3 regions of the Marinobacter sp. L-13 genome follow, and region 2 is predicted to be linked to each of the others. Evidence: predicted binding sites of a transcription regulator. Region 2 holds the regulator's gene; each other region holds the start of a gene.

Region 1 (4,196 bases), 190 kb from region 2:
TAGGCTTCCCTCGGCGCCTGTGGCAGAGGTTCAATATCACCAAAACCACCGCTCACCCCTTCCTGAATGGCAGCGAACGAACCGGCGTAGCTCGCGCCCTGCGATGCCCGCTTTTCCCGTACTTCACGGATGCGGTCCCGGGACCGGCTCAGCTCGTCCTCAAGACGCCTGTGCTGGTCGGCCTGCATCTCGGCCAAGCGGGACCCGTTGGTGGCTTCTTCTGCCTGGTTGCCCAGTCGCTGGCGCGCCATATTCTCGTCATAGTCCAGCGCCGTCACAATTTCGACACCGCCGTCGACCCGACGATTGGAAAGGATCACGGCGTCCGGCCCCATCTGTTCACTGACCTGCTTGAGCGCCTCGGCCATGGTCTGAGCAAAAAACCGTTTTACTTTCATGATGCCTCTTCCTCCACCGGCAACGCCGTGCCGGCGCTGTCCGCTCTGTCATCCGCGCCGTTACTGGCCAACGGACGCCACGATCGTAATCTGTTTGTTATCCGGAATTTCCTGGTACGAGAGCACATGGAGCCGCTCTACCCCGTAGCTGGCGAACTTCGCCAGCACCGGCCTCAGGGGCCCGGACACCAGCAGAATGGCTGGCTTGCCGAGCATCTCCTGACGCTGGACGCTCTCCTGAAGCGAGCGCTGGAGTTTTTCAACCATATTCGGCTCCAGGACCAGGCCAATATCTTCCTGTCCGCCGGATTGTTGACTCTGCTGAACAGACTTTAGCAATAACTGTTCCAGATCCGGATCCAGGGTGATCACCGGTATCTCTGATTCGTTGCCGCAGATACTCTGGACAATCATCCGGCGCAGGGACTGCCGCGCAACGGTGGTCAACAGCTTCGGATCCTGACTCTTCGGATGCACGTTCACGATGGCCTCGGCAATGGACCGCATGTCTCGGATCGGCACTTCTTCCTTCAGGAGGTTCTGCAGCACTTTCAGCAGCAGACTGATGGATACGGTGGTGGGTACCAGTTCCTCGGCCAGCTTCGGAGAAATCTTTTCAAGCTGATCCAGCCATTTCTGGACTTCCTCATGGCCCAGCAGCTCGTGGGCGTGTTTCTGCAGTACCTGGTTAAGGTGGGTCGCGACCACCGTACTGGCATCGACCACGGTATAGCCGAGCGTCTGGGCCTGGTCTTTCTTGTCTGGCTCAATCCAGCTGGCGTCCAGACCGAACGCCGGATCCTTGCCTTCAATGCCTTCTATCTTTCCGAATACCTGACCGGGGTCGATGGCCAGTTCGCGGTCCGGATGGATTTCCGCTTCGGCAATGGTCACGCCCATCAGGGTGATGCGGTAGACATTGGGCATCAGATCGAGGTTGTCTCGAATGTGGACCGAGGGCATCAGGAAGCCGAGATCCTGGGACAGCTTTTTACGAACGCCCTTGATACGACTGAGCAACTGGCCACCCTGTGACTTGTCCACCAGCGGGATCAACCGGTAACCCACTTCCAGACCGACAATATCGACAGTGGACACATCGTCCCAACCCAGCTCCTTGGTCTCTCCGGGGGCCGGTAGTTGACGCCCCTGATCGCCGCCAGCATCACCGCCTGGAGGCAGATCACGACCCGCCGGCCGTGGAGCCGCCCCGCCCGCGCCCCTAGCCGGGAATGCGCCATCTTCTTCGACGGTCTGTCTCTGGTGCTTCCAGATATACCAGGCAGCGCCGGCGGCCAGTGCACCCAGACCCAGGAAGGCCACGTGGGGCATTCCGGGAATCAGACCGAGAATGATCAGGATAGCGGCGGCAATGGACAGCGCCTTGGGCGCACTGAACATTTGCTGGAGGATCTGGCCGCCCATGTCCTGGCTGGAGGTAACCCGCGTTACCATGATTGCAGCAGACGTGGACAGCAGCAGCGAGGGAATCTGTGCCACCAGGCCGTCGCCAATGGTCAGCAGCGCATATCGCTCCATGGCCAGCCCGAAATCCAGGCCGTGCTGCAGCATACCAATGGCAATACCGCCAATGATGTTGATCGCAAGAATCAGCAGGCCGGCAATGGCGTCGCCCTTCACAAACTTGGACGCACCGTCCATGGAGCCGTAGAAATCCGCTTCCTGGGCGATTTCGGCACGTCGATGCTTGGCCTCATCCTGATTGATCAGGCCGGCGTTCAGGTCCGCATCAATCGCCATCTGCTTGCCTGGCATGGCATCCAGCGTGAAACGGGCGCTCACCTCGGAGACCCGGCCGGCACCCTTGGTCACGACCAGGAAGTTGATGATCATCAGGATCGCAAACACCACCAGACCCACGGCGTAATTGCCGCCGATCAGAACGGCGCCGAAGGATTCGATCACTTTACCGGCGGCATCGCCGCCTTCGTGGCCGTTCAGCAGAACAATCCGGGTGGACGCCACGTTCAGGGCGAGACGCAAAAGTGTGGCTACCAGCAGGACTGTCGGGAAGGACGCAAACTCCATCGGCCGCAGGGCGTAGACACACACCAGCAGAATGACAATGGACAGGGTGATGTTGAAAGTAAAGAACACGTCCAGGAGGAACGCCGGCATGGGCAGAATCATCATGCCCAGCAAGCCCATCAGCATGATGGGTATGCCCAGGTTGCCCCGCGTCAGGGTTTTGACGTTATTGAGGACTAAAGCTCTGTCCATGCCGGATACTTCTCCGATTGGCCGTGCCTGCAGGCGTTTTGAAGGTCGAAAATCTGACACCGGAGCGTCGTTTGGAAGGGTTATCGCAAGATCCGTACCACCCCTTAGGGGATTTCCGTTAAGCAGCCATTTGCGGCCTGACTCGCCTTGCCAGATGCGGTATCCTTGCGCCATTTGATCGCGACGCCAAAATTCCAACCAGACACACAGGTGACCCCATGCCAATCCACGAGGTAAAACACCCTCTGATCCGCCACAAGCTCGGCATCATGCGCCGTGCGGATATCAGCACCAAGAATTTCCGGGAGCTGGCACAGGAAGTCGGTGCACTCCTGACCTACGAGGCCACCAAAGACTTCAATCTGCAGGAAAAGACCATCGAAGGCTGGGCAGGGCCGGTTAACGTGGAACAGATTCACGGCAAGAAAGTCACCATCGTGCCGATCCTGCGGGCCGGCCTTGGCATGCTTGACGGTGTCCTCAGCCTGATTCCGGTGGCCCGGGTCAGTGTTGTCGGCCAGATCCGCAATGAGGAAACTCTCGAGGCCAGCACCTACCTTGAAAAGCTGGTGGGCGAACTGGACCAGCGCATGGCCATGATTGTCGATCCAATGCTCGCCACCGGCGGCTCAATGATCTCCACCATTGACCTGCTCAAGAAGGCTGGCAGCACCGAGATCCGGGCCCTGGTTCTGGTCGCCGCGCCCGAAGGCGTTGAAAAGGTTCTGGAGAAACATCCGGACGTATCTATCTACACCGCCTCCGTTGATGAGCGCCTCAACGACAAAGGCTACATCCTTCCGGGTCTCGGCGATGCCGGCGACAAAATCTTCGGCACCAAGCAAAAGGACGTTTAAGAATGCAGGACCATACCAACGACCCAGTCTGGAAACAGGCCATTGCTGGCTCCCAGATGCTGCTGGTGGCGTTCGGCGCGCTGGTTCTGATGCCACTGATTACCGGGCTGGATCCCAACGTGGCCCTGTTCACCGCCGGCCTGGGCACCCTGATCTTTCACGTGGTGACCGGCGGTCAGATCCCGATTTTCCTCGCGTCGTCCTTCGCCTTTATTGCCCCCGTGATTGCCTCCAAAGGCAAGTTCGGCATGGAAGAGACACTCGGCGGCCTGATGGCAGCGGGTATTCTCTATATTTTCCTCAGTGGACTGGTGCGGCTGCGGGGCACCGGCTTTGTCCGCCGCCTGCTGCCGCCAGTGGTTATCGGCCCGGTGATCATGACTATCGGTCTCGGCCTGGCGCCGGTTGCCGTTCACATGGCCTCCGGCCGCACCGGTGATGGCGCGAACCAGCTGATTCCCTACGACACGGCGATCTGGATCGCCATGATCTCGCTGGCCGTAACCATCATCATGTCGGTCTGGTCGAAAGGCATTTTCCGGCTGATTCCGATCATGTTCGGCGTTATCACCGGCTACATCCTCTCCGCGTTTGCCGGTATCGTGGATACCACGCCAATCCGGGACGCCGCCTGGTTCGCCGTTCCCAACTTTGTTGCGCCGGAATTCAGCTGGGGCGCCGTGCTGTTCATGATCCCCGT
Region 2 (4,196 bases):
TGGTCTGGCTGGCGGCTTCCCGTGTGAGGGGGAAGAGCAGGCCAATAGGAAGATTGTCGATGCAATAAAACCCGAGGTCCTCCAGCACATGAAGTGCGGTACTCTTGCCCGAACCGGACCTGCCACTGACGATAATCAGCTTCATGACCACCTTACCTCCACTGCAGTGAATATCAGCCGCCTGAGGCGGTCATGCGCTGGTACAGCGTGCTGGCGTCCTCGGATTGCCGGAGGCGATCACAGAACGACCGCTCATTGAACTTTTCAGCCAGTTGGCTGAGCAGCTCCAGGTGTTCGCTCGTTGCTTCCTTCGGGACGATCAGGGCGAAAATCAGATCCACCGGCTGATTGTCGATAGCATCGAATTCGACGCTTTCTTCCAGCGTCATCAGCACGCCCACCACGTGATCAAGTCCTTCCAGACGGCAGTGGGGAATGGCGATTCCCTGGCCAATGCCGGTGCTGCCCAGGCGCTCGCGGGAAATCAGGTTGTTGAAGAGCTGGGTCTCGCTGAGCGTGTTGTCCTGATGGTTTATCTGCTCGGCAATAAACTCCAGGGCCCGTTTCTTGCTGGACGCAGCTACCCTGCAGAGGGTGAGCTCCGGAGCAAGAATGTTCTCTATGGTCAGGGATGTGTCGCTCATGGATCGACTGCGTTTCCGTTAAAAAAAAGGCTGCGACACGTTACTCATGTCGCAGCTCGATTAGATGAATTGCATGAAAACAGTCAGTTAGCGAGAGCCGTTTCCGTGCATCCGGTCTACATTCTTTTCCTTGTGCTTGAGGATCTGACGGTCAAGCTTGTCGATCAGGGCATCGATGGCTGCGTACATATCCTCATTTTCTGCCTTTGCGTGAATCTCACCACCAACCACATGCAACGTGGCTTCCGCAATCTGGCGCACCTTTTCCACTTCCAGGGTCACCTGGCAGTTACTGATGTGGTCAAAGTGACGCTCGAGCTTCTCGAACTTCTCTGAAACATAATCCTTCAGTGCGGGAGTCAGTTCTACGTGATGGCCTGAAATATTGAGTTGCATAGGCGTCTCCTGTTGTCATCGTGCCGGCTCCCGGGAGCCGGTCTGGGTGCTGGCGCATTATGCGCCGGCGAATACGGTGTTGCGTCCCGGCCCCCGGGTATTCAGACCAGCCGCTTGCGCTCGTTGGACGGCGGAATGTGCATGGCCTCCCGGTACTTGGCAACGGTGCGTCGCGCAACCTTGATACCCTGTTCCCCTAGCATGGCTGCAATTTTGCTGTCGCTCAACGGCTTTTTGGGCGTTTCCGCCGCAATCAGCTTCTTGATCATCGCGCGTATGGCCGTGGAGGAGCATTCTCCACCCTCGTCAGTGCTGACATGGCTGGAGAAGAAGTACTTCAGCTCGAAAATGCCACGGGGGGTATGCATGTATTTCTGGGTGGTTACCCGTGAAATGGTCGATTCATGCATCTCTACCGCCTGGGCGATGTCTGAAAGAATCAACGGTTTCATGGCTTCTTCACCGTGATCCAGGAATCCCTGCTGGTGCTCGACAATACGGGTCGCGACTTTCAGCAAGGTCTCATTGCGGCTCTGCAGGCTCTTGATGAACCACTTGGCCTCCTGCAACTGGTCGCGCAGGTAGGTGTTGTCTGCGCTGCTGTCCGCACGCCTTATAAGTGAAGCATAGCTGGCATTGACCCGGATGCGCGGTGCAATTTCAGGATTCAGCTCAACACGCCAGCGGCCATTGTGTTTGCGAACGATCACGTCCGGAATCACATAATCGGGTTCGGCCCGGTCAATGACATCGCCCGGCCGCGGATTCAGGCCGGTGATCAGCGCCAGGACATCCCGCAACTGGTCTTCTTTCAGGCGGCTGCGGCGCAGCAACTGGGCGTAATCGCGGTTGCCCAGCAGGTTGATGTAATGGGTAATTACAAGGCGTGCCTGGGCCAGCCAGGGTGTTTCCGGCGGCAGCTGGTTGAGCTGGATCAGCAGGCATTCCTGTAGGTCCCGGGCAAACACGCCGGGCGGATCAAAGTGTTGCAGGCGGTGAAGCACGGCTTCCACTTCATCCAGTTCAAGGGGGTCTTCATCGTTCTCATCCAGCAGTCCGGCGTGGATTTCCTCCAGCGGGCTGGTGATATAGCCCCGTTCGTCCACTGCATCCATCAGGGCATGGGCAATGGCCTGGTCCCGTTCACTGAGGGGCGTCAGATTGAGCTGCCATTCCAGGTGATCCTGAAGCGTTTCGGTCGGGGAATTACGGGTTTCGAAATCGTGATCGTTTTCGTCGTCGTTGCGGGCTGCCGGCGCTGGTGCGGACTGGTAGATGTCGTCCCAGGCGGTATCAACCGGCAGATCGTCCGGAATGTTGTCAGGAATCTCGTTCTCCGAGGACCAGTCCGGGCCGTTCTCGGATTCATCCCAGTCGCTGGCCGGTTCCGGGGCAGCTTCAGCGGCGGACTCGGTGGCGTTGGCCTCGCGCTCGTCGTTTTCGCTGGCTGCGTCGGTCTGGTCATCGTCCTCGGAGGTCTCCAGCATGGGGTTGGATTCCAGTGCCTGCTGGATTTCCTGCTGGAGGTCGAGAGTGGAGAGCTGGAGAAGCCGGATCGCCTGTTGCAGCTGGGGCGTCATGGTCAGGCTTTGACCCAGCTTTAACTGTAAGGAGGCTTTCATAACCATGGTTCAGGATCCGTCACTCATCAGCGCGTTGTGTCATAAGTCGTGAAAAAATCTTTATATGCCGGTTACTTGCCGTGATTTTAATTTACCCTAGCAAGTTCTTTGCCGAGTTTACTTGCTACAGATCATCAAAACAATCAGCCATTGGGTGTCAGAGTCTGAATTCGTCGCCGAGATAGACTTCCTTGACCTGCTGGTTGGCCAGGATGGCGTCGGCATTGCCGGAGGCGATGATGTGGCCGCCGGAAACAATGTAGGCATTCTCGCAGATGTCCAGGGTCTCACGCACGTTGTGGTCGGTGATCAAAACGCCAATGCCTTTGTCCCGAAGGTGCCGGATGATGTGTTTGATGTCGCTGACGGATATAGGGTCAACGCCGGCGAAGGGCTCATCCAGCAGGATGAAAGCCGGCTCCATGGCCAGGGCCCGGGCAATTTCCACCCGTCGCCGCTCACCACCGGACAGGGCCATACCAACGCTGTCCCGGATATGGGTGATGTGGAATTCCTCCAGCAGCTCCTCGAGCTTTTTCTGCCGGTCTGCCTTGCTCAGGCCCTGCCGCGTCTCGAGGATCGCCATGATGTTGTCGCGCACAGACAGTTTGCGGAAAACCGAGGCTTCCTGTGGCAGGTAGCCGATGCCCTGGCGGGCCCGACCATGCATGGGCAGGGGGGTGATATCCCGGCTGTCGATCGTTATCCGCCCGTGATCGGCAGGAACCAGCCCAACGATCATATAGAAGCAGGTGGTTTTCCCGGCACCGTTGGGACCAAGCAGCCCGACAATTTCCCCACTGCGGATTTCCAGGGAAACGTCGATCACCACTTTTTTCTGTTTGTAACTCTTTGCCAGGTTACTGGCTCTCAGAACTGCCATCGGATCCCTGTCTGTCTGTACTGCGTGGCTGAATCACCATCTCTACCCGGCCGCTGCCCTCGCCGGTGTCTGCGCCGCCCTCAGCGGTGACAACCCGGCCGACGGTATCATAATGAATGACATCACCCCGGAACAGGTTGCCATTCTGCTCGATGACTGCTTCCCGTTCAAAGGTCAGCTGGCTGTCGGTGGCAGACCAGGTAATGTTCAGGGCACGGGCATCGGTTTCGCCTTCCCCCTCGCGCGCCGGTTGACGGTATATAGCGGGCGTACCAGAGGCTTCGATCCGGCTCAGGCCGTCCTCGGTCCGGTACAGGACGACCCGCTCGGCAGTCAGGCGGGTATTGCCCTGCTCAAGTTCCACAGCGCCGGTGTAGGTGGCAATGCCCTGGCCGTCATCCAGGCGGGCGGTATCTGCGGTGACCTTGATAGGAGTGTCAGAATCAAGGTCAAATGCAGCCGCCGGGCCGATCATCACGACCGTTAGCAGGGCAGCCATCAGGCGCCGGTATCGGTTAGTTTCCGGTTTCATAGAGTCCTTCCACCTGGGAGTTCAGTTCCAGAATTCGTTCGTCTATCCACGCTTTCATGCCCGTGGCCCGGGTTATGCCGGTAACATCACGTATTTCTACGGGCGCGTCTGTATATACC
Region 3 (4,196 bases), on a different contig from region 2:
CAATGACGGCTGGTTTACCGAGGTATTCCAGGATCAGGGGACAGCGTTCTCCCTTCAGGTGAAAAAGAAGCTCCACGAGGAGCAGACACCGTTCCAGAAACTGGAGATCTACGAGACCGAGACCTTCGGCAACCTGATGGTTCTGGACGGCTGCGTGATGCTGACCACCCGCGATAACTTCCTGTACCACGAAATGATGACCCATCCGGCCCTGTTCACCCACCGGGACCCCAAAAAGGTGGTGATTGTCGGCGGCGGTGACTGTGGCACCCTGAAAGAGGTGCTCAAGCATCCGGGCGTTGAGGAAGCCTGGCAGGTGGAAATCGACGAGCGGGTAACCCGCATGTCGGAAAAATATTTTCCGGAGCTTTGCGAAGCGAACAGTGACCCGCGCGCCAATTTCTTCTTCGGAGATGGTATCCAGTGGATGCGGGACATTGAGCCGAACAGTGTCGACCTCATTATTATCGACAGCACCGATCCTGTCGGCCCGGCCGAAGGCCTGTTTGCCCTGGATTTTTACCGGGATGCCATGTTGGCGCTTCGAGAAGGCGGCATTATTGTCCAGCAGAGCGAATCACCGCTGCTGCACACCGACAGCATCATCAAGGGCATTCACGAGGACATGCGTAAGGCCGGATTCGAGCATGTGCAGACCATGCCATTCCCGCAACCGGTCTACCCCACCGGCTGGTGGAGCTGCACCATGGCCAGCAAGGAAAACCCGATCAAATACTTCCGCGAGGAAGATGCCAACAACCGGCCGTTCGTGACCCGATACTATAATTCCGGGGTTCATCACGGTGCCCTGGCGATGCCCCAGTTCATGGTGGATGCACTGGAAGATGAGGTCCGTCCGGAAGAAGGTTAAGGGGAAAGCGGGCAGACAAAGCAGACAAAAAAAGGGCGCCAGATGGCGCCCTTTTTCGTTGCTCGTGTCAACGATTACTGCTTGCCGCTGACAAACTCCGGATAGGCTTCCATGCCGCACTCGGACAGATCCACACCTTCGTACTCGTCTTCCTCGGAAACCCTGATGCCCATGACGGCTTTCAGGATGCCCCAGACGATCAGGCTGGTGACGAACACCCAGATGAAGATGGTGAGCATGCCGACCAGCTGACCCATGAAGGTAGCGTCTGCGTCGGACAGGAGAACCGCGAAGATACCCCAGATACCCACCACGCCGTGGACAGAGATGGCACCGACCGGGTCGTCAATGCGCAGCTTGTCCATGGTTACGATGGAGAAGACAACCAGGGTGCCGCCAATGGCGCCGATGATGGTGGCCAGCAGGGGAGAAGGATCCGCCGGCTCTGCAGTGATGGCAACCAGGCCAGCCAGGGCACCGTTCAGGGCCATGGTCAGGTCCGCTTTGCCGAACATCAGGCGTGCCACGATCAGGGCGGCAATCAGGCCACCGGCTGCAGCTGCGTTGGTGTTCAGGAACACGTTGGCAACTTCGTTGGCGACACCGATGCCACCCAGCTTCAGGGTGGAGCCGCCGTTAAAGCCGAACCAGCCCATCCAGAGGATGAAGGTACCAAGCGTTGCCAGGGGCAGGTTGGCGCCCGGGAAGGCACGGATTTCGCCTTTGGCGCCGTACTTGCCTTTACGGGCACCGAGGAGAAGAACGCCTGCCAGGGCCGCTGCTGCGCCTGCCATGTGAACGATACCGGAACCGGCGTAGTCGCTGTAGCTCAGCTCGTACATGCCGAATACCGCGTCGCCGTTCCAGGTCCAGGAACCCTGCATCGGGTAGATGAAGCCACACATAACGATGGCGAAAGCCAGGAAGGCCCAGAGCTTCATGCGCTCAGCCACGGCGCCGGAAACGATGGACATGGCGGTTGCAACGAAAACAACCTGGAAGAAGAAGTCAGAAGCGCCACTGTATTCGCCCATGTCGCCGAAGCCGGCTTCAGTGGAGGCTGCAATAACGCCCGCGATCGCTGCGTCGTCCATCTCGGCAACGGTTGTTACACCGCTCAGGAAGATACCGCCGTCGTACATGATGTCGTAGCCGACAATCAGGTACATGGTACAGGCGACCGCAAACAGGGCCACGTTCTTGGTCAGGATTTCAGTGGTGTTCTTGGCACGCACCAGGCCGGCTTCCAGCATGGCAAAGCCAGCGGCCATCCACATGACCAGGGCACCGCAAATCAGGAAGTAAAAGGTATCCAGCGCATACTGGAGTTCAAAAATGTGATTAAGATTGCTTTCCATATGAAGCCCTCCGCACGAGGCTTTTCAGGTTATAAATTTTTTTGCGTTGGCTGATCGAAAAATCAGAGCTGGTTCAGACCGCTTCTTCGCCGGTTTCGCCAGTCCGGATCCGGATGGCTTGAGCCAGTTCAGTCACGAAGATCTTGCCGTCACCGATCTTGCCGGTGTTGGCCGCCTTGGTGATGGACTCGATAACTTGGTCCAGAAGGTTGTCGCCGATAGCAACTTCCACCTTCACCTTGGGCAGGAAATCCACCACGTATTCCGCGCCACGATAGAGTTCTGTGTGGCCTTTTTGCCGACCGAAGCCTTTGACTTCAGTGACGGTTACGCCTTGAACGCCAATCTCGGATAATGCCTCACGGACATCGTCCAATTTGAAAGGCTTGATGATCGCTGTCACAAGTTTCATTGCTTTCTCCTTGGTAAAGCCGTCTCAACAGTGAGGGCCCGTCGGCCGGTTGTTGAGCTCGGGATGCTGCCACCTCGCACACCAATCGTGCGGATTGCGTACGAGAGCTTTAGCATCGGGTATGCCAACGCAAAAAAATATATTTAAAACAACAGGCTACGATATCCGCGTACCAGAATGGCGCAAAGTTGTGCACCAAAATGAAGCGGGTAGCCGGCCAGTGAGCCAAATTGGAGCGGGCTGCCTGACCGTTCGACCGCTATTATAGGGCCGACCGCCTACAGTATGGCAGGGGCTGCGGTGTGATACACTCCTGCAAACCGGTAACAGGCCCTCTCTTTTAGTCGAAGCCGGATATTTCAGAAATGTGTGAGGTGATGTGTGAAAGGTCCACAGGATATTTTTGCTCAGCTGCAGGGCCAGTTTGGCCAGTTTGTACCGGACATGGCCCGCGCTGCACGGGAAGATTTTGAAACCCAGGCCCGGGCCACCGTGATGTCCGTCCTGTCCCGCCTGGAGTTGGTAACGAGGGAAGAGTTCGACGCCCAGCAGGCGGTCCTGCTGAAGACCCGTGAAAAGGTGGACGCACTCGAGAAGCGGGTAGCCGAACTGGAAAATTCCCTGCCAAAACAGTAAACCACGGACACGCCCGGCAGGACGCCGGGCAAGCAGTTCCGGTCATTACCATGGAAGGTTGTCATGCTTGCTATCGTTCATTCCCGCGCCACCATTGGCGTGTCGGCGCCCGCCGTTACCGTTGAAGTCCATCTCTCAGGCGGCTTGCCTGCGCTCTCGATTGTGGGGCTGCCGGAAACCGGTGTAAGGGAGAGCAAAGAGCGTGTTCGCAGTGCCCTTCTGAACGCCGGGTTCGAGTTCCCCGCCCGGAGAATCACCATTAATCTTGCCCCTGCCGACTTGCCCAAAGAGGGTGGTCGCTTTGATCTGCCTATTGCCCTGGGCATTCTGGCGGCCTCGGGCCAGATTCCGGCCGAGAGCCTTTCGGACTGCGAATTTCTCGGCGAATTGTCCCTTGATGGTGCATTGAGGCCGCTTAAAGGCGTGCTGCCGGCGGTATTAGCCGCCCGGCAGGAGCAACGAAACCTGCTGGTTCCCCAGGGCAATGCCGAGGAGGCGGCCCTGGCCAGCCAGGGTGACGTTCTGGCTTCCGGCCACCTGCTGGCCGTGTGCGAGCACCTGAGTGGCCGCGCCCGCCTGGTGCCGGTGCCCAGGTCCTCGCTGGAACAGGCGCCGGGCAGCAACAGGGAAGTGCCGGACCTGTCGGATGTCCGTGGTCAGCGAGTTCCCCGCCGTGCACTGGAAGTGGCTGCGGCAGGCAGCCACAATCTGCTGTTCTTCGGCCCACCGGGAACCGGCAAGAGTATGCTGGCCAGTCGTTTGCCCGGCATTCTTCCGGGGCTGGATGATGGCTCCGCCATGGAAGTCGCCAGCGTGCATTCGGTGGCCGGGCTGCCGATTCGGGCCGGGGGCTGGCGCCAGCCGCCTTTCCGGGCGCCCCATCATACCGCTTCAGCGGTGGCCCTGGTGGGCGGCGGCA

Evidence for each region. Region 2 encodes sigma-54, which starts transcription at its own class of promoters, with help from an activator protein. Its sites were predicted from a motif close to ANTGGCATNNANNTTGCTNT; they were not measured.
Region 1: the regulator sigma-54 is predicted to act here: its motif matches at 2,722-2,741, upstream of flhA (flagellar biosynthesis protein FlhA).
Region 3: the regulator sigma-54 is predicted to act here: its motif matches at 2,751-2,770, upstream of glnK (P-II family nitrogen regulator).

What each region holds. Positions count from the first base shown of each region.
Region 1 is NZ_JBSXNQ010000055.1:51,035-55,230, forward strand. It holds gene flhF (flagellar biosynthesis GTPase FlhF) at 1-398, opposite strand, end outside; gene flhA (flagellar biosynthesis protein FlhA) at 459-2,639, opposite strand; gene upp (uracil phosphoribosyltransferase) at 2,858-3,496, shown strand; gene AC13DD_RS10875 (uracil-xanthine permease family protein) at 3,499-4,196, shown strand, end outside.
Region 2 is NZ_JBSXNQ010000055.1:241,521-245,716, reverse strand. It holds gene rapZ (RNase adapter RapZ) at 1-145, opposite strand, end outside; gene ptsN (PTS IIA-like nitrogen regulatory protein PtsN) at 174-644, opposite strand; gene hpf (ribosome hibernation promoting factor) at 732-1,040, opposite strand; gene AC13DD_RS11800 (RNA polymerase factor sigma-54) at 1,142-2,668, opposite strand; gene lptB (LPS export ABC transporter ATP-binding protein) at 2,820-3,545, opposite strand; gene lptA (lipopolysaccharide transport periplasmic protein LptA) at 3,523-4,077, opposite strand; gene lptC (LPS export ABC transporter periplasmic protein LptC) at 4,061-4,196, opposite strand, start outside.
Region 3 is NZ_JBSXNQ010000056.1:54,339-58,534, forward strand. It holds gene speE (polyamine aminopropyltransferase) at 1-871, shown strand, start outside; gene AC13DD_RS12145 (ammonium transporter) at 946-2,229, opposite strand; gene glnK (P-II family nitrogen regulator) at 2,303-2,641, opposite strand; gene AC13DD_RS12155 (accessory factor UbiK family protein) at 3,023-3,277, shown strand; gene AC13DD_RS12160 (YifB family Mg chelatase-like AAA ATPase) at 3,341-4,196, shown strand, end outside.